Regions from separate parts of the Pseudomonas sp. LBUM1649 genome, predicted to be linked through region 4. Evidence: predicted binding sites of a transcription regulator. Region 4 holds the regulator's gene; each other region holds the start of a gene.
The links. Region 4 encodes sigma-54, which starts transcription at its own class of promoters, with help from an activator protein. Its sites were predicted from a motif close to ANTGGCATNNANNTTGCTNT; they were not measured.
Positions count from the first base shown of each region.

Region 1: flgB (flagellar basal body rod protein FlgB) is a predicted target of sigma-54. The motif match lies at 2,031-2,050, and genes of this name have one in related genera.
Region 2: glnA (type I glutamate--ammonia ligase) is a predicted target of sigma-54. The motif match lies at 2,472-2,491, and genes of this name have one in related genera.
Region 3: glnK (P-II family nitrogen regulator) is a predicted target of sigma-54. The motif match lies at 2,453-2,472, and genes of this name have one in related genera.

Region 1 is NZ_CP166807.1:5,288,039-5,292,809, forward strand. Features, by position in the region: gene flgE (flagellar hook protein FlgE) at 1-363, opposite strand, end outside; gene flgD (flagellar hook assembly protein FlgD) at 396-1,118, opposite strand; gene flgC (flagellar basal body rod protein FlgC) at 1,134-1,577, opposite strand; gene flgB (flagellar basal body rod protein FlgB) at 1,581-1,988, opposite strand; gene cheR (protein-glutamate O-methyltransferase CheR) at 2,347-3,174, opposite strand; gene ACA058_RS24460 (chemotaxis protein CheV) at 3,221-4,153, opposite strand; gene flgA (flagellar basal body P-ring formation chaperone FlgA) at 4,235-4,771, shown strand, end outside.
Region 2 is NZ_CP166807.1:351,061-355,831, reverse strand. Features, by position in the region: gene typA (translational GTPase TypA) at 1-663, opposite strand, end outside; gene thiI (tRNA uracil 4-sulfurtransferase ThiI) at 803-2,257, opposite strand; gene glnA (type I glutamate--ammonia ligase) at 2,586-3,992, shown strand; gene ACA058_RS01570 (DUF4124 domain-containing protein) at 4,146-4,655, shown strand.
Region 3 is NZ_CP166807.1:6,445,812-6,450,582, forward strand. Features, by position in the region: gene ACA058_RS29980 (secondary thiamine-phosphate synthase enzyme YjbQ) at 1-317, opposite strand, end outside; gene ACA058_RS29985 (ammonium transporter) at 534-1,871, opposite strand; gene glnK (P-II family nitrogen regulator) at 1,907-2,245, opposite strand; gene ACA058_RS29995 (accessory factor UbiK family protein) at 2,667-2,927, shown strand; partial or broken gene ACA058_RS30000 (BRO-N domain-containing protein) at 3,353-3,502, shown strand; gene istA (IS21 family transposase) at 3,683-4,771, shown strand, end outside.
Region 4 is NZ_CP166807.1:889,185-893,955, reverse strand. Features, by position in the region: gene lptA (lipopolysaccharide transport periplasmic protein LptA) at 1-201, shown strand, start outside; gene lptB (LPS export ABC transporter ATP-binding protein) at 201-926, shown strand; gene ACA058_RS03935 (RNA polymerase factor sigma-54) at 1,111-2,604, shown strand; gene hpf (ribosome hibernation-promoting factor, HPF/YfiA family) at 2,680-2,988, shown strand; gene ptsN (PTS IIA-like nitrogen regulatory protein PtsN) at 3,001-3,465, shown strand; gene rapZ (RNase adapter RapZ) at 3,468-4,325, shown strand; gene ACA058_RS03915 (HPr family phosphocarrier protein) at 4,341-4,616, shown strand; gene pmbA (metalloprotease PmbA) at 4,674-4,771, opposite strand, start outside.

The DNA of each region.
Region 1 (4,771 bases), 2.3 Mb from region 4:
CGAGGTACCATCGCTGTTGGTCACGAAGCCTTCCTTGTCGACCTTGAACGTACCGGCACGGGTGTAGGACAGCGAGCCGCTGTTGTTCAATACGAAGAAGCCTGAGCCATTGATGCCCATGTCCAGCACATTACCGGTGGCGCTGATATCGCCCTGGGTAAATTGTTGGGAAACGTTGGCCAGACGCACACCGCTGCCGACGACCTTGCTGCCCGTACCCAGTTTGGACGCCGAGTACACATCTTCGAATTCTGCGCGGGACGATTTGAAGCCGGTGGTCGCAACGTTGGCGATGTTGTTACCGGTGACGTCCAATTGTTTGTTGGCGGCATAGAGACCGCTAAGGCCGATGTTAAAAGACATATTCCACTCCTTTTGTGCCGCGTTAGTCGGCTCTATATACCAATGGTTTGCACTTTGGACAGGGCGACACTGCCGAGCCCGGCCAGGTTCAGCATCAACTCACCACCGGTCTGACTGATGGTCACGCTGTTGACCGTTGCCGGCAGGTTGGTGACCAGTGCCACGCCCTTGTCATCGATGGTGGTGTTCGCCGCAAAGGTATAAGTACCCGATTCGACGACCTTGCCAGCATCGTCCTTGCCATCCCAGGTGAAGCTGCTGGTGCCGGCTTGCTGATCGTCCAGGCTGATGGTGCGGACGGTCTTGCCATCCTTGTCGGTGATTTTCACCGCCACTTCAGCCACCGACTGCGGTATCACAACCGAACCGGTCATGCCCTTCGTGGTGTCGACCACGACCTTGTCGCCCGGCGCGATGACTGAACGCCCGACCAGTGCCGAAGCCTGCAACGCCTGGGACGAGTTGTAGTTGCCGGCGATGCCGGACACGGTCTCGTTGAGCGTGGTGATGCCTTCCAGGCTGCTGAACTGCGCCAGCTGCGCCACGAACTCGCTGTTGCCCTGAGGCTCCAGCGGGTTCTGGTTTTTCAGCTGGGTCACCAGCAATTGCAGGAACGCATCCTTGCCCAGGGCCTTTTTGCCCGTGGCACTACCCGCCGCCGATGCCAGGCTATCGGAGTTGGTATTGGTCTTGATCGAAGAGTTGGCCAGGATGTCGTTGAGGCTCAAACCACTGGTGGTATCGGTAACACTCATCTGAGTCGCCCCTTATCACTGACCGAGGGTCAGGACCTTCTGCATCATGGTCTTGGCGGTATTCATCATTTCGGCGTTGGTCTGGAACGAACGGCTCGCGGAAATCATGTCAGCCATTTCTTCCACCACGTTGACGTTCGGGTAGAAGACATAGCCCTTGGCATCGGCGGCCGGATGGTTCGGCTCGTAGCGTGCTTCAAGGTTGCTTTGGTCTTCGACCACGCCCAGTACCTGTACGCCTTGACCGGCCGCGTCCTGGTTCTGGAACAGCGAGTCGCTGCCACCGCCTTGGCCGCCCTGGAACATGGTGGCGAACACCGGGTGACGCGCACGGTAGGTCTGGTCGATGCTCGACGAGACAGTCTCGGCGTTGGCGATGTTCGAGGCCACGGTGTTCAAGCGCGTGGTCTGGGCACTCATGCCGCTACCGGCAATGTTGAAAACACTGGATAGAGACATGACTTACTCTCCGCGCAGGGCTGACACCAGCCCTTTGAATTTGCTGTTGAGCAGGGTGAAGCTGGCCTGGAAGTTGACGGAGTTTTCCGCGTAGTTCGACTGTTCCAGCTGGGCGTCCACGGTGTTCTGGTCGATCGACGGTTGCATCGGCGTGCGATACATCAGCGACTCATCGCCATTGCCCAAGCCTTGGGCTTCGATATGACGACTGTTGGTCTTGTTCAGGGCGAAGGTGCCGTTGCTGGCTTTATCGTTCTGCGCCTCGAGCACTTTCGAGAACTCCAGGTCCCGAGCCTTGTAGTTCGGGGTGTCGGCGTTGGCAATGTTATTGGCCAGGACTTCGGCACGCTGAGCGCGGAAGCCCAGCGCCTTTTCGTGAATACCGAGCGCTTTATCGAAGCTGATGCTCATGTCGGGAAACCTTCGGCTGACCTGATTTTTCGTAGGATGGACATAGCAAGCGTCATGCCAATTCACAAAACCCCATAAACCGGGGCTTTGCGGGCACCGGCCCATGCGGCAACGACAGAAAAGCGGCAACCGGTTTCCGCTGGATGCCGCTTTTCTGCCGCATCTCAACCTCAACACCGATCAACTGTAGGAGCATGGCTTGCCCGCGATGGCGGTGTGTCAGTCAATAATGATGTTTTCTGACACACCGCCATCGCGGGCAAGCCATGCTCCTACAGGTAGCGGCGACGGCGAATAGTTATCAGGCATAAAAAAACGGGAGCCCCTGAGGACTCCCGTTTTTTAAAGCGTTAACGAATCACTTCGCCTGGTAAATAATCCCCGGGCTGCACTGGACCATCTGGTAATGATCCGGCAATCCGTTCAGCGCTTCGGAAGCACCGAGAAACAGATAACCTCCCGGCTTCAACGTGCTGTGAATGCGCAACAGGATGTCCTTCTTCACTTCGGCGGAGAAGTAGATCAACACGTTGCGACAGAACACGATGTCGAACTTGCCAAGGCTGGCGTAGCTGTCCAGCAGGTTGAACGAGCGAAACTCGACCCGGCTCTTGATAGGCGCCTTGATCGCCCAGCGCCCCGGCCCCTTAGGGTCGAAATACCGCTGCAGCCGCTCGGGAGACAGGCCGCGACCGATGGCCAGGCTGTCGTACTCGCCACTCTTGCAGTTGTTCAGCATGGTGCCGGACAGGTCGGTGGCCACAATCTGCACGCCCATTCTCAACTGCCCGGCATTGAACCGCTCGAACTCGTCGATGGACATCGACAGCGAATACGGTTCCTGACCCGACGAGCACGCCGCCGACCAGATCCGCAGACGCTGGCCGGGACTGGCCTTGATCGCTTCGGGCAGCACCTTGTTCTTCAAGACTTCAAACGGATAGGTATCACGAAACCACAGGGTTTCGTTGGTCGTCATCGCATCCACGACCATCTCGCGCAACCCGCTGCGCGGCTGGGTCTGAATGCGCTGGACCAGCTCACCCAGGGACTTGATACCCTGCTGCTCCATCAGTTTGTTGAGACGGCTGGAGACCAGATACTGCTTGTTTTCACCGAGCAAAATGCCACAGGCTTTTTCCAGGAACACCCGGAACTGTTCGAAATCCAAATTACCCGTAGACAATGCTGCCGCCTCTAAAATCGTGTTGACTGCCGGGGGCCGAACGCCCCTAGCTGATGTCTGCTGCTTTGATCCGGTCGACTACCCGGGATGCCAGGTCATCAGGACGGAATTTGGCCAGGAAGTCATCGGCACCGACCTTCCTGACCATCGCCTGATTGAACACACCCGACAACGAAGTATGCAGGATGATATGAAGCTTTTGCATGCGAGGGTCGTTGCGGATCTCGGCCGTGAGGGTGTACCCGTCCATTTCCGGCATCTCGATGTCGGAAATCATCATCAGGAACTCCTCCTCCGGCTTCTTGCCCTCGTCGACCAGTTTGCGCAGGTAATCCAGCGCTTGCCGACCGTCGTTCAACGCCACCACTTCAACACCGACCGTTTGCAGGCAACGGGTGACCTGTTTGCGCGCCACCGACGAGTCATCGACCGTCAGCACGCGCAAGGAGAGCGCCTTGTGCTGGGTCTCGACATCCACCACGCCGGCGGAAATCGCTTCCGGGGTCGGAGCCACTTCCGCCAATACCTTCTCGACGTCGATGATTTCCACTAACTGGTTGTCGACCCGGGTCACAGCCGTCAGGTAGTGATCACGTCCCGTGCCCTTGGGTGGCGGATGAATCTCCTCCCAGTTCATGTTGACGATGCGTTCCACCGAGCGCACCAGGAATCCCTGGGTCTTGGTGTTGTACTCCGTGATGATCACGAAGGGGTTGTTCTTGTCCTTCAAGCCACCGGAACCGGTCGCCATCGCCAGATCAAGGATCGGAATGGTCGCCCCCCGGATATTCGCCACGCCACACACAACAGGACTGGACTTGGGCATCAACGTCAGTTTGGGGCACTGCAGCACCTCCCGCACCTTGAACACGTTGATCCCATACAGCTGCTGGCCGTCGAGACGGAACAACAGCAGCTCAAGGCGATTCTGCCCCACCAGTTGCGTGCGCTGGTTTACCGAATCCATTACACCAGCCATGCCTGACTCCTACGCCAACGCTAAGTGTTGTTGCGACGCGCCTTCATCACTAAACGGCACGGCGCTTGCTTTTTATCTGTTATGAACACAGAACCGACATTATTCCGACGCCTGACCACCCCCTGCCGCCAATGGCTCGGGGTGTTGTCGGCTGTTTGCCTGTTCAACGCTGGCAGCCCTGCCCTTGCTGACGCCGTTACCTTGCCTGACATGCTTATCGGCGTCACCCAGGGCTTTCTTGAATTCACCGTAGAGGACTATCTGGCGACCAGTCAAACCCAGGGTCGCTATGAAATCCAGGTGAACCCGCTCGATCCGCGCCTGCGCATGCCGATGTGCGACAAGGAATTGACAGCCACGCTGGAGAGTCCGGCCAAGCCTTTGGGTCGCGTAACGGTCAAGGTTCGCTGTGAGGGAACATCCCCCTGGACAGTCTTCGTGCCCGCTCAAGTACGCCTGTTTCGCGAGGTCGTCACCACCACCCGGCCACTGCGTCGCGCCGGTATTGTCGAATCGCAGGACGTCATGCTTCGTGAGCGCGATATCAGTCTGCTCAACCAGGGTTACCTGACAGCCGTGGACCAGGCCATCGGGCAACGACTTACCCGACCAATGGTC
Region 2 (4,771 bases), 540 kb from region 4:
GATAACACCCAGGAAGCTGTTGTAGTCCAGTGCGGAGATTTGCATCTGGAACGGACCTTCACGGTCAACTTGTGGAGCTGGAACGTGGTCAACAATCGCCTGGTACAGCGGGGTCATGTCTTCCGCCATGTCGGTGTGTTCCAGACCGGCAATACCGTTCAGGGCCGAAGCGTAGACGACTTGGAAGTCCAGCTGTTCTTCGGTAGCACCCAGGTTGTCGAACAGGTCGAAGATCTGGTCCAGAACCCAGTCCGGACGCGCGCCTGGACGGTCAACCTTGTTGATGCACACGATCGGACGCAGGCCGGCTTCGAAAGCCTTTTTGGTCACGAAACGGGTTTGCGGCATAGGGCCGTCTTGGGCATCAACCAGCAGCAGAACGGAGTCAACCATCGACATTACACGTTCAACTTCGCCGCCGAAGTCGGCGTGGCCCGGGGTGTCCACGATGTTGATGTGGAAGCCGTTCCAGTTGATGGCGGTGTTTTTCGCCAGGATGGTAATACCGCGCTCTTTCTCCTGGTCGTTGGAGTCCATCACGCGCTCGTCGTTGAGCTCGTTGCGCTCCAGGGTGCCGGATTGACGCAGGAGTTTGTCTACCAGGGTGGTTTTACCATGGTCAACGTGAGCAATGATGGCGATGTTGCGTAGATTTTCGATCACTTGTGTATCTCGATCAGAGGATTCGGTGCGCTGACAAGTCTTGGCAGCGATTTACAGTAGAGTCAGGCCTTGCCGTTACAGCTTGACGGCGGCGTCGGGGGGCCGGTGACGCAAGCCACAGGCAAACAGCCCCGGGCACTTAGCTCGGTCGATAAACGCGCACATTGGCATGCCCCTCACTGAGCAAATGGTGGGCATGCAGGCGACTCATCACGCCTTTGTCGCAATAAAGCAGGTACTGGCGAGTAGGGTCCAGTTCCTTGAAACGAGCGTTCAGAGCATAAAACGGCATCGTTTGTACCTCGATGCCAGAAAGCTCAAGCGGGTCATCCTCGGCGGCATCCGGATGACGGATGTCGATAACGATCTGACCGGCCAGCGCTTCGCTGACTTCTTCAATTTGCAGATCCTGGCCCAATTCGTCGATCACGCGATCGATCGGTACCAGTTTGGCGTTCTCGAGCGCACGCTCAAGGACTGCCATGTCGAATTCTTTCTCTTCGTGCTCCACGCGATGGCGCTTGGCAGCGGTCTTGGGATTCACCGAGATGACCCCGCAGTACTCCGGCATGTGCTTGGCGAAGTCGGCGGTGCCGATTTCGTTGGCCAGGTCGATGATGTCCTGCTTGTGGCTGGCGATCAGCGGACGCAAGACCAGCTTGTCGGTCACGCAGTCGATCACGGACAGGTTCGGCAGGGTCTGGCTCGACACCTGGGAGATCGCTTCTCCGGTGACCAACGCGTCGATGTGCAGTCGATCGGCAATTTGCGACGATGCGCGCAACATCATACGCTTCAATACTACGCCCATATGACTGTTATCGACTTTGCCGAGAATTTCCCCCAGCACTTCTTCGAACGGCACACTGACAAATAACACGCGTTGCGAGCTGCCGTACTTCTTCCAGATGAAATGCGCGACTTCCATGACGCCCAATTCGTGGGCACGTCCACCCAGGTTGAAGAAGCAGAAATGCGCCATCAGGCCGCGGCGCATGATCTGGTAGGCCGCGACGGTGGAATCGAAGCCACCGGACATCAGCACCAGCGTCTGCTCCAGCGCACCCAGCGGATAACCGCCGATACCATTGTGCTGGCTGTGGATCACGAACAACCGTTTGTCGCGAACTTCGATGCGGACTTCGATTTCAGGCTTTTTCAGGTCAATCCCGGCGGCACCGCACTGGCGGCGCAACTGGCTGCCGACATATTTCTCGATATCGATCGAGCTGAATGGGTGCTTGCCGGCGCGCTTGCAACGTACCGAAAAGATCTTCCCGGTCAGTGCATCACCGTAGTGCTGCTTGCACTTCTCGACGATGTCATCGAAGTCACCCAGCGGGTATTCGTCGATCTGCAGGAAATGCGCGATGCCCGGCATGCAGCTCAGGCGCTCGCCCATCTCCTTCAGGGCCTTGGGCTCGCTGACGCGGGTCTCCAGCTCGAGGTTGTCCCACACGCCGTTCACCACCACAGCCGGGTCCAGGTCACGGAGCACGGCACGGATGTTCTTGGCCAACTGGCGGATGAAACGCATCCGTACCGGGCGGCTCTTGATGGTGATCTCGGGAAAGACTTTTACGATTAATTTCATGGAAACAGCGCGCGCGAGGCCTGCCGAAAAAGGGGGGCGCGGATTATAGCGGAAATTGCTCAAGGTTTGACCAGTTAATGTGCAGAAGGTTTTGCATGCACCAAAACAGGTCAACTTTCGATTTCGGCGCCACATTAAGGGGCGAAATTTTCTGCTTTAAAGCACTTTGCGCTTCTATAAGCGTGAAATTGGGGCAAAAAACCCATGGTGGGGCACTGGCATGCAATTTGCTCCCTTGTGAGGCAGGTTGCCTTGGCAGAGTATTCGCGCCGGCATCACAAACATTTAAGGGCATCCACTACCAGCCCTAATCCACCCGGAGGACACTATGTCGAAGTCGGTTCAACTCATCAAAGATCATGACGTCAAGTGGATTGATCTGCGCTTCACAGACACCAAGGGCACTCAGCACCACGTGACCATGCCGGCTCGCGATGCGCTGGAAGATGACTTCTTTGAAGTTGGCAAAATGTTCGACGGCTCCTCCATCGCTGGCTGGAAAGGCATCGAAGCCTCCGACATGATCCTGCTGCCGGACGATTCCACCGCTGTTCTGGATCCGTTCACCGAAGAGCCGACCCTGATCCTGGTCTGCGACATCATCGAACCTTCGAGCATGCAAGGCTACGACCGCGACCCACGTGCGATCGCCAAGCGCGCCGAAGAACACCTGAAATCCACCGGTATCGGTGACACCGTGTTCGCCGGTCCAGAGCCAGAGTTCTTCATCTTCGACCAAGTGAAGTTCAAGTCCGACATTTCCGGATCCATGTTCAAGATCTACTCCGAACAAGGTTCGTGGATGTCCGACCAGGACATCGAAGGCGGCAACAAGGGCCACCGTCCAGGCGTCAAAGGCGGCTACTTCCCTGTTCCACCGTTTGACCACGACCACGAAATCCGTACCTCCATGTGCAACGCACTGGAAGAAATGGGCCTGACCGTCGAAGTTCACCACCACGAAGTGGCAACTGCCGGCCAGAACGAAATCGGCGTCAAGTTCAACACCCTGGTGAAGAAAGCCGACGAAACCCAAACCCTGAAGTATGTCGTGCACAACGTTGCCGACGCCTACGGTCGTACCGCTACCTTCATGCCTAAGCCACTGTACGGTGACAACGGCTCGGGTATGCACGTACACATGTCCATCTGGAAAGATGGCAAGAACACCTTCGCAGGTGAAGGCTATGCCGGCCTGTCCGATACCGCCCTGTACTTCATCGGCGGCATCATCAAGCACGGTAAGGCCCTGAACGGCTTCACCAACCCGGCGACCAACTCCTACAAGCGTCTGGTTCCAGGCTTCGAAGCACCAGTAATGCTGGCCTACTCGGCCCGTAACCGCTCCGCTTCGATCCGTATTCCATACGTGTCGAGCCCGAAAGCCCGCCGTATCGAAGCGCGCTTCCCGGATCCGGCTGCCAACCCGTACCTGTGCTTCGCGGCACTGCTGATGGCTGGCCTGGACGGCATCCAGAACAAGATCCACCCTGGTGATGCCGCTGACAAAAACCTGTACGACCTGCCGCCTGAAGAGGCGAAAGAGATCCCACAAGTTTGCGGCAGCCTGAAAGAAGCCCTGGAAGAGCTGGACAAAGGTCGTGCGTTCCTGACCAAAGGCGGCGTTTTCAGCGACGACTTCATCGACGCTTACATCGCCCTGAAAAGCGAAGAAGAAATCAAGGTACGTACCTTCGTACACCCACTGGAATACGAGCTGTACTACAGCTGCTGATCCGGTAGCGCCTGCGCAAGCGGCGTGACAAAAAAGAGGCCTCCTTCGGGAGGCCTTTTTTGTGGGATTTCCGTACCCAAATGTTAACGACTTGGGACAACCACCTCCCCTGACCTATGCTGCAACCCATCGCTTTCGTTTCCGGTCGATTTCATGGGTCGTGGTTATCTCTTCATCCTGCTGCTGATCGCCCTGCCCACCACAGCGCAGATCTATAAGTACACCGACGCCCAGGGCAACACGGCCTACAGCAATCAACCACCTGACGGCGTCACCGCCCAGCCGGTCGAACTGCAACCGCTCAATAGGGTTGAGCCCCAACCCACGCAAGCACCTCCCGCACCCACCCATGCGCAAGATCAGCCCCCCATCGCCTACGACGTACTGGAGCTCACAGGCCTGCCTACCACCGAGGCCCTGCGCGCCAACAACGGCACCTTCACCGTCACCGTGCTGATCGAACCGCGCCTGCAAGGCCCGCATCTACTGCAGCTGTTGCTGGATGGCCAGCCTTATGGCCAACCCGGCAACGTGCCGATCCTGCAACTGGTGAACATCGACCGCGGCTTGCACAGCCTCGCAGTACAAGTCGTCAGTGGCGAAACCATCGTGCAGCAAAGCCCTACCGTCACCTTCAATTTGCAGCGGGTGCACAAGCGCTGAAGGATAGAAAACTCGCTCCGAACTTTTTCTAACCTCATTCAGCTTGGCGCACTATATTGGTGCGAATGGTTGCACCACGCGCACATTGCAGCCCATTTTGGTTCGAAACTACCCGC
Region 3 (4,771 bases), 1.1 Mb from region 4:
GAAATCGGCAAACTGAGCTGACAGCCAAGCACGCTGGCCTTGAAGTGCGCCGGGAGGTCGTCCAGGCCTTCGTCGTTGTGCTCAAAGCCGTCTGTTCCTTGTGGGATCAGACGATTGAAAAATCGTTCGAAGTCGCGACGTACCGCCGGATCGGCGTTTTCGTTGATGGTCAACGACGCCGAGGTATGCTGTATCCACAAATGCAACAGACCGACCCGACACGCCTTGAGTTCAGGCAAACCGGCGAGTAACTCGTCCGTTACCAGATGAAAGCCCCGGGGCCTTGCCCGCAGGGTAATCAGAGTCTGTTGCCACATACAGTTCTCCGTACGTTCGGGGCGCATTCTAGCGCGCTCTGGGAAAAAACAAAGGCCCTGATCATCCATCATTCCTGTAAGCCTTCGACCGTACAAATACACCCGACGCAAACATCGTAAAACCTGTAGGAAAAAACCTTTCAGCTCGACCTTCCATGTCAAATTTCGGACAAAAAAAATGCCCGGCAAGCCGGGCAAGTTTTTTCATGCGCGTGCTTACAAGTTGTAGCCGCGTTCGTTGTGAAGCGCCAGATCGATACCGACCGCTTCTTCTTCCTCGGTGATACGCAGGCCCATGACGGCGTCCAGGACCTTGAGGATGATGTAGGTGACGATCGCGGTGTAGATCACCGTGAAACCCACGCCCTTGAGCTGAATCCAGACCTGTGCACCGATATCGGTGACAGTGCCGAAACCACCCAGGGCCGGTGCAGCGAACACACCGGTAAGGATCGCGCCGAGAATACCGCCGATACCGTGCACACCGAAGGCGTCCAGGGAGTCATCGTAGCCGAGCTTGCGTTTCAGGGTAGTGGCGCAGAAGAAGCACACCACGCCCGCTGCCAGACCGATCACCAGGGCGCCCATCGGGCCCACGGTGCCAGCGGCAGGAGTGATCGCAACCAGACCGGCCACGACACCCGAAGCAATACCCAGTGCGCTTGGCTTGCCGTGGGTGACCCACTCGGCAAACATCCAGCCCAGAGCAGCAGCGGCGGTAGCGATCTGGGTTACCAGCATCGCCATGCCGGCAGTGCCGTTGGCCGCCGCAGCGGAACCGGCGTTGAAGCCGAACCACCCGACCCACAGCATCGCGGCGCCCATCAGGGTGTAACCCAGGTTGTGCGGCGCCATCGGGGTGGTCGGGAAGCCTTTGCGTTTGCCCAGTACCAGGCAGGCAATCAGACCGGCCACACCGGCGTTGATGTGCACCACGGTGCCGCCGGCGAAGTCCAGTACACCCCAGTCCCACATCAGGCCGCCGTTGCCGGACCAGACCATGTGTGCGATTGGTGCATACACCAGGGTGAACCAGATACCCATGAAGATCAGCATCGCGGAGAATTTCATCCGCTCGGCGAAGGCACCGACGATCAGCGCCGGGGTAATGATGGCGAACGTCATCTGGAAGGTGATGAACACCGCCTCAGGGAACAACGCTGCCGGGCCGGTCAGGCTGGATGGCGTGACACCGGCGAGGAAGGCCTTGCCCATGCCACCGAAGAACGAGTTGAAGTTGACGACGCCCTGCTCCATGCCGGTGGTGTCGAACGCGATGCTGTAGCCATAAATGACCCACAGGACGCTGATCAGACCGGTAATGGCGAAGCACTGCATCATCACGGAAAGAATGTTTTTGGAGCGGACCATGCCGCCGTAGAACAGCGCGAGGCCGGGAATGGTCATGAACAGCACGAGGGCTGTCGAGGTCAACATCCAGGCGGTGTCGCCGGAGTTGAGGACTGGGGCCGCCACTTCGTCTGCCGCCATGGCCAGGCAAGGCATTACGAAGGACAACAGGGCTCCTAGCCCTGCGATTTTACGCAGAGTCATTTTGTTTTCTCCTGGGGCGTTGGGTTTGTGGCGGCTTAGATTGCGTCGGTATCGGTTTCGCCGGTACGGATGCGAATCGCCTGTTCAAGATTGACCACGAAGATCTTGCCGTCACCAATCTTGCCGGTGTTGGCCGCCTTGGTTATCGCCTCGATAACCCGGTCGAGATCCTTGTCGTCAATGGCGACATCAATCTTCACCTTTGGCAGGAAATCGACCACGTACTCCGCGCCGCGATACAGCTCGGTGTGACCCTTCTGCCGACCAAAGCCTTTGACTTCAGTAACGGTAATGCCCTGCACGCCGATCTCGGACAACGACTCGCGCACATCGTCCAACTTGAACGGCTTGATGATGGCAGTGACTAGCTTCATGAAAACTCTCTCCCGAATTTGGTGGACTTGCCCCAGGAAAACAAACCCGTCTCAAGTCTAAGCGCAGTGCCTGGCTTTGTAACGCATCGTCGGCCTTACGTGCCCGTCCGACGCCAGCTAACCGCTCCTTGCGAAACACTCCCCGCGTTTCGCCTGGCGCACTGCATTCGTCACAGCGACTGCATCAGTGCATGGGTTATCAGCATCTAAGCAGAAAGCTTGCCATCTCTACAAAACACATTGATTTCAAGCCTTTGCCAACAGATCGCGACCACTTCACAACAACACCCAACGCGTTACGCACAACAACGGTGCAATGCCGTCCGTCCGCATGCGCGAAAAGCGTGCATCCCTTGCCTGCGGAATTGACTATAGACACTGCGTGATACACTGCTTGCCATTGCTACCAGGACATTCCCCCATGCTCGCGCCCAAAGACTTCCTCGACGCCCTGACAGGCACCGCCTCCCGCCTCTTCAGCGGCGACACTCCACTGCCGAAAAGCGAAATCGAAAGCCAGTTCAAGGCGCTGTTGCAGAGCGGGTTCAGCAAGCTGGATCTGGTTAGCCGGGAAGAGTTCGATAGCCAGATGGTTGTGTTGGCGCGCACTCGCGCCCGCCTCGAAAGCCTTGAAGCGAAAGTGGCGGAGATGGAAGCGAAGCTGAACCCACCAACCGAATAACACCACGGTCCCTGTGGGAGCGGACTTGCCCGCGATTGAAGGTCGGCACGACCTTCAGCTTCACCTGTAGGAGCTGCCGCAGGCTGCGATCTTTTGATCTTAAGGCCTGCAACAATCCCGGCAACGTCCTACAAAGTTCTCATCCGCCGTCCGATTGCGCCGCGATGCTCCGGTTCCTAAGCTCACCCTCTGCTGAATGTTCAGCACTGGGTTTGGCGACCTGGATGGCATCCGACGCACCGCGACCACATTCGAACCGGAGGAGCTCTCTCCATCTCGAATTATGGCGGCTCTGCGTGGGAGACCTTCGGGTCTGCCGGTTTTTTCCGGATGCACCGGTTCGCCAACCCGCGCATAGCTGCCACCCTTTTTCGTTTGGCGACGATCAGAGGCAGTTTCCTCCATTCGAATCCGGGAGCTGTACCATGGACGAAAACTATCTAGTCCCCCACGTTTTCACTCGCCACAAACTCCACCTCCACGCCCTACTTATAGAAAACCAACCTTGGTTCAGCGCCCGCGACCTGGGCCGATTACTACGCATCTACCTCAATGACCGCCAACTCCGAAAACTTGCGGATTCCACGGGCATCCGGCCATCTATTCCATGAACATCCGGCCACTGATTCCACGATGATCCGGCCACCCATTCCACGGCCATCCGGCCACTCATAAGGCAGGCAGCAACGCAGGATTAATTCACTACCATCGACCTCTTTTATCGAAGCAGAGAGGTCGTCGTGGAGCGGTTATCCATGCGTAAAATTAAGGAAGTGCTACGTCTCAAATTCGAGGTCGGCCTGTCTGCTCGCCAGATCGCTGTCAGCTTGCAAGTGGGTCGCGCGACCATCGGTGAGTACCTCAATCGCTTTGCTGCCAGCGGGCTGATTTGGCCGTGTGCTTTGAGCGACGTTGAGTTGCAACGGCGCCTTTTTCCGCCTCCGCCCGATGTTCCCAGCGACCAACGCCCGATGCCGGACTGGGCTCATGTCCATGCCGAGTTACGTCGCCCCGGCGTCACCCTGGCCCTGCTTTGGCAAGAGTATCGGCTCACCCACCCGCAAGGCTTCCAGTACAGCTGGTTCTGCGAGCACTACCGCCTCTGGGCCGCGAAGATCGATGTGGTCATGCGCCAGGAACATCGCGCCGGCGAAAAGCTGTTTGTCGACTACGCCGGCCAGACCGTGCCAGTCATTGATCGGCGAACCGGCGAGATCCGCCAAACGCAGATCTTCGTCGCCGTCCTCGGCGCGTCCAGCTACACCTTCGCCGAGGCCACCTGGTCGCAGAAACTGCCCGACTGGCTGGGCTCGCACGTGCGCTGCTTCGCCTTTCTCGGCGGTACATCGCAGATCCTGGTACCGGACAATCTGCGCAGCGGCGTCACCAAGGCGCATCGCTATGAGCCGGATATCAACCCCAGTTACCGCGATCTCGCCGAGCATTACGGCGTAGCTGTGCTGCCCGCGCGCTCGCGTAAACCCAAGGACAAAGCCAAGGTTGAAGTCGGCGTACAGGTAGTCGAGCGCTGGATCCTGGCGGTGCTGCGCAACCGCCAGTTCTTCTCCTTGGGCGAACTCAACACAGCCATCGCGCTGCTGCTCGATCGCCTCAATCAGAAGCCCTTCAAGAAGCTGCCCGGCTCACGGCGCTCAGCCTTCGAGACCATCGACCAACCCGCACTGCAACCGCTACCAGAACATCCGTATGTCTACGCCGAATGGAAAAAGGTGCGGGTGCACATCGACTACCACGTCGAGGTCGATGGTCATTACTACTCGGTGCCATACCAGCTGGTGAAGCACCAACTCGAAGTGCGGCTAACCGCTAGGACTGTCGAGTGC
Region 4 (4,771 bases):
AACCGCGTGGTTCTGATCGATAAGGCCAAAGTCATTGACAAGGACAACAACGTCACCCAGGGTGAAAAAATCGTCTACGACACCGAGAAAAAGCTGGCCAGCGCCGGTCGCGCCACGGGCAGCAAGGTGACCGAGTCGCGTCCGCGCATCGACATGGTGATCCAGCCGAAAAAGAAAACCGACGAGAAAAAGGCCCCGTAATGGCAACTCTGAAAGCCCAGCACCTGGCCAAGAGCTACAAGAGCCGCCAGGTCGTGCGTGACGTCAGCCTGTCCATCGACAGCGGCCAGATCGTCGGCCTGCTTGGCCCCAACGGCGCCGGCAAGACCACCTGCTTCTACATGATCGTCGGCCTGGTACAGGCCGATCAGGGCCGCGTGCTGATCGATGACCTCGACGTCAGCCACCAGCCGATGCACGGTCGCGCCAAGGCGGGCATCGGTTATCTGCCGCAAGAAGCGTCGATCTTCCGCAAACTGTCGGTGGCCGACAACATCATGGCCATCCTCGAGACCCGCAAGGAACTCGACAAGGCCGGTCGCCGCAAGGAACTGGAAAGCCTGCTGCAGGAGTTCCACATCAGCCACATCCGCGACAACCTCGGCATGAGCCTGTCCGGCGGCGAACGCCGCCGCGTGGAAATCGCCCGGGCACTGGCCACCAACCCGAAATTCATCCTGCTCGACGAACCTTTCGCCGGCGTGGACCCGATTTCGGTGGGCGACATCAAGCAGATCATCCACCACCTCAAGGCCAAGGGCATCGGCGTGCTGATCACCGACCACAACGTCCGTGAAACCCTGGATATCTGTGAAACCGCCTACATTGTCAACGATGGCCAACTGATCGCCGAAGGCGACGCTGAAACCATCCTGGCCAACGACCTGGTGAAGGAAGTGTATCTGGGGCATGAATTCCGTCTGTAAGCGTCGAGGTGTCCGGCGGGTCGCCCGAGCGCATGCCGCAATAAAAAATCAACCTTTTTTTATTGTTACAGCGCTCTAGGCAAACGCCGCGGTTTCGGGCATATAATTTGCTTATGTTTGGCGCTCCGGCGCCCTGTAGTGGATGGCGCATGTGCGCCGGCGAATAAGGTGTTAAGCCCCTGCCATGAAACCATCGCTAGTCTTGAGAATGGGCCAGCAGCTGACGATGACACCGCAGCTGCAACAGGCCATCCGCCTGCTCCAATTGTCGACCCTGGACCTGCAACAGGAAATCCAGGAGGCCCTGGAGTCAAATCCGATGCTCGAGCGCCAGGAAGAAGGCGACGACTTCGACAATTCCGACCCTCTGGCCGACAGCGCCGAACACAAACCCAACACCGAGATCCAGGAACCCTCTTACCAGGAAAGCGCCCCGACGGTCGATAACATCGAGGAAGGCGACTGGAACGAGCGCATTCCCAACGAACTGCCTGTCGACACCGCCTGGGAAGACGTCTACCAGACCAGCGCCAGCAGCCTGCCGAGCAACGATGACGACGAGTGGGATTTCACCACCCGCACATCGGCCGGCGAGAGCCTGCAAAGCCACCTGCTGTGGCAATTGAACCTGGCACCGATGTCCGACACCGATCGCTTGATTGCCGTGACCCTGATCGATTGCATCAACAACCAGGGTTATCTGGACGAGACCCTGGAGGAAATCCTCGAAGCCTTCGATCCGGAACTGGACATCGAACTGGACGAAATCGAAGCCGTCCTGCACCGCATCCAGCAATTCGAACCCGCCGGCATCGGTGCACGCAACCTGGGCGAATGCCTGCTGCTGCAATTGCGCCAGCTACCCGCCAAGACGCCTTGGCTGGCCGAAGCCAAGCGCCTGGTCACTGACTACATCGACTTGCTCGGCAGCCGCGACTACAGTCAACTGATGCGCCGCATGAAGCTCAAGGAAGATGAACTGCGCCAGGTGATCGAACTGGTCCAGAGCCTCAACCCGCGCCCAGGCTCGCAAATCGAATCGACCGAAGCCGAATACGTGGTTCCCGACGTGATCGTGCGCAAGGACAACGAACGCTGGCTGGTGGAGCTCAACCAGGAGTCGGTGCCTCGCCTGCGGGTCAACGCCCAGTATGCAGGCTTCGTTCGCCGTGCCGACACCAGCGCCGACAATACCTTCATGCGCAATCAGCTGCAGGAAGCCCGCTGGTTCATCAAGAGCCTGCAAAGCCGTAACGAAACCCTGATGAAAGTGGCCACGCAGATCGTCGAGCATCAGCGCGGCTTCCTGGAGTACGGCGACGAAGCCATGAAACCATTGGTCCTGCATGACATCGCCGAAGCGGTCGGCATGCACGAGTCGACGATTTCGCGGGTGACCACGCAGAAATTCATGCATACCCCTCGGGGCATCTATGAACTGAAATACTTTTTCTCCAGCCACGTCAGCACCTCCGAGGGCGGAGAATGCTCGTCCACGGCGATTCGCGCGATCATCAAAAAACTGGTGGCTGCGGAAAATCAGAAAAAGCCGTTGAGTGACAGCAAGATCGCTGGTTTACTGGAGGCACAAGGCATTCAGGTGGCTCGCCGCACCGTCGCCAAGTACCGCGAATCCCTGGGGATCGCGCCTTCGAGCGAACGCAAGCGGTTGATGTAGGGCCACGCCACAGCGTTCCAGTGGCAGATCATCTGGATCTGCCGCTTTATGCACTGGCAACGAAGGAGAAGCTGTATGCAAGTCAACATCAGTGGACACCAACTGGAAGTGACCGAACCTCTTCGCTCCTACATCGGCGAAAAACTCGAACGATTGGAGCGACATTTCGACAAGATCACCAACGTGCAGGTCACGATGACGGTCGAAAAGCTGAAGCAGAAAATCGAAGCCACGCTGCATATTCCCGGCAATGAAGTGGTCGCCAACGCGGAACATACCGATATGTACGCGGCAATTGACGCACTGACCGACAAGCTGGATAAACAACTCAAAAAGCATAAGGAAAAGACCCAGAGCCTCCTCCAGGGCGCTACGGGTCGTTAACACTCCCAACCCATGATCCGACTTGAAAGCATCCTGACCCCCGGCCGTTCCCTGGTGAACGTGCCGGGCGGCAGTAAAAAGAAAGCCCTCGAGCAAATTGCCAACCTCATCCATCGCGAAGTGCCGGATCTGGCCATGCAGGATGTCTTCGAGAGCCTGGTCGCCCGTGAAAAACTCGGCTCAACCGGTTTTGGTAACGGCATTGCCATCCCCCACTGCCGTCTCAAGGGCTGTGATGCGCCCATCAGTGCCTTGATGCATCTGGACGCCCCCATCGATTTCGACGCCATCGATGGCGCACCGGTTGACCTGTTGTTCGTGCTACTGGTCCCGGAAGCCGCTACCGATGCGCACCTGGAGCTGTTACGCCAGATCGCCAGCATGCTCGACCGCAAGGAAGTGCGCGAAAAACTGCGCAGCGCCCCGAGCAATGAAGCCTTGTATCAGGTTGTCCTGGACGAGCAAAACGGTCATTAATCATGCGCTTGATCATCGTCAGCGGTCGTTCCGGCTCAGGCAAAAGTACCGCCCTCGACGTCCTCGAGGACAACGGCTACTACTGCATTGATAACCTGCCTGCCGGGTTGCTGCCCGAACTGGCCGAGCGAGCGCTGATACATACCGAGCTGGCACAACCGCTGGTTGCCGTATCCATCGATGCTCGCAACCTGCCAAGTCACCTGTCGCGGTTCCCCGAGTTGCTGGCAGACGTGCGCAGTCGCCACATCCAGTGCGATGTCCTGTACCTGGATGCCGACGAAGAAACCCTGCTCAAACGCTTCTCGGAAACCCGTCGGCGTCACCCGCTGAGCAATGCCAACCGCTCACTGGCCGAAGCGATCAACGACGAGACCACCCTGCTCGGCCCGATTGCCGACCTTGCCGATCTCAAGCTCAACACCACCAGCCTGAATTTGTATCAACTGCGCGATACCATCAAGCTGCGCCTGCTGAACCAGCCGGAACCCGGTACGGCATTCCTCGTGGAGTCGTTCGGGTTCAAGCGTGGCATGCCGGTCGACGCCGACCTGGTATTCGATGTGCGCTGCCTGCCCAATCCTTACTGGAAGCCGGAACTGCGCGAGCAGTCCGGGCTCGACCAACCGGTGGCCGATTACCTGGCGGCACAACCTGATGTCGAGGAAATGTTCCAGGACATTTCTACTTACTTGCTCAAATGGCTGCCACGCTTTGCCGCCAGCAACCGTGCCTATGTCACCATTGCCATTGGCTGTACCGGCGGCCATCACCGCTCCGTTTACCTGACTGAACGTCTTGGCCAGGTCCTGCAGCAATCCCTGAAGAATGTCCAGGTTCGCCACCGCGACCTCAGCTAAAGGATTCACACCGCGATGCCTGCTCTGGAAATCGAAATCATCAACAAGCTGGGCCTACATGCCCGCGCTTCGGCAAAATTCGTTGGGATCGCCGGTCAATTCAAGGATTGCACGATCAGGGTAGGACGCACGCCAGAATCCACCGTCGACGGCAAAAGCATCATGGCGATGATGATGCTGGCCGCCGGCAAGGGCACCAAAATTTATCTGAGCACGGAAGGCGAACAGGAACAGGAAGCGCTGGATGCGCTGGTGACGTTGATCAACAACTACTTCGACGAAGGCGAGTAAAGAAAAAAAGGCGCGACACCCGATGGGTGGCGCGCCTTTTTGTATAGCGGTCGGGGCTTAGCTGCCCGCCACCGTCATCCGCTCAATCAACACCGAACCCGTGCGAATGTTGCTGCGCAGTTCGAGGTCATTCCCCACGGCAACGATCTGCTTGA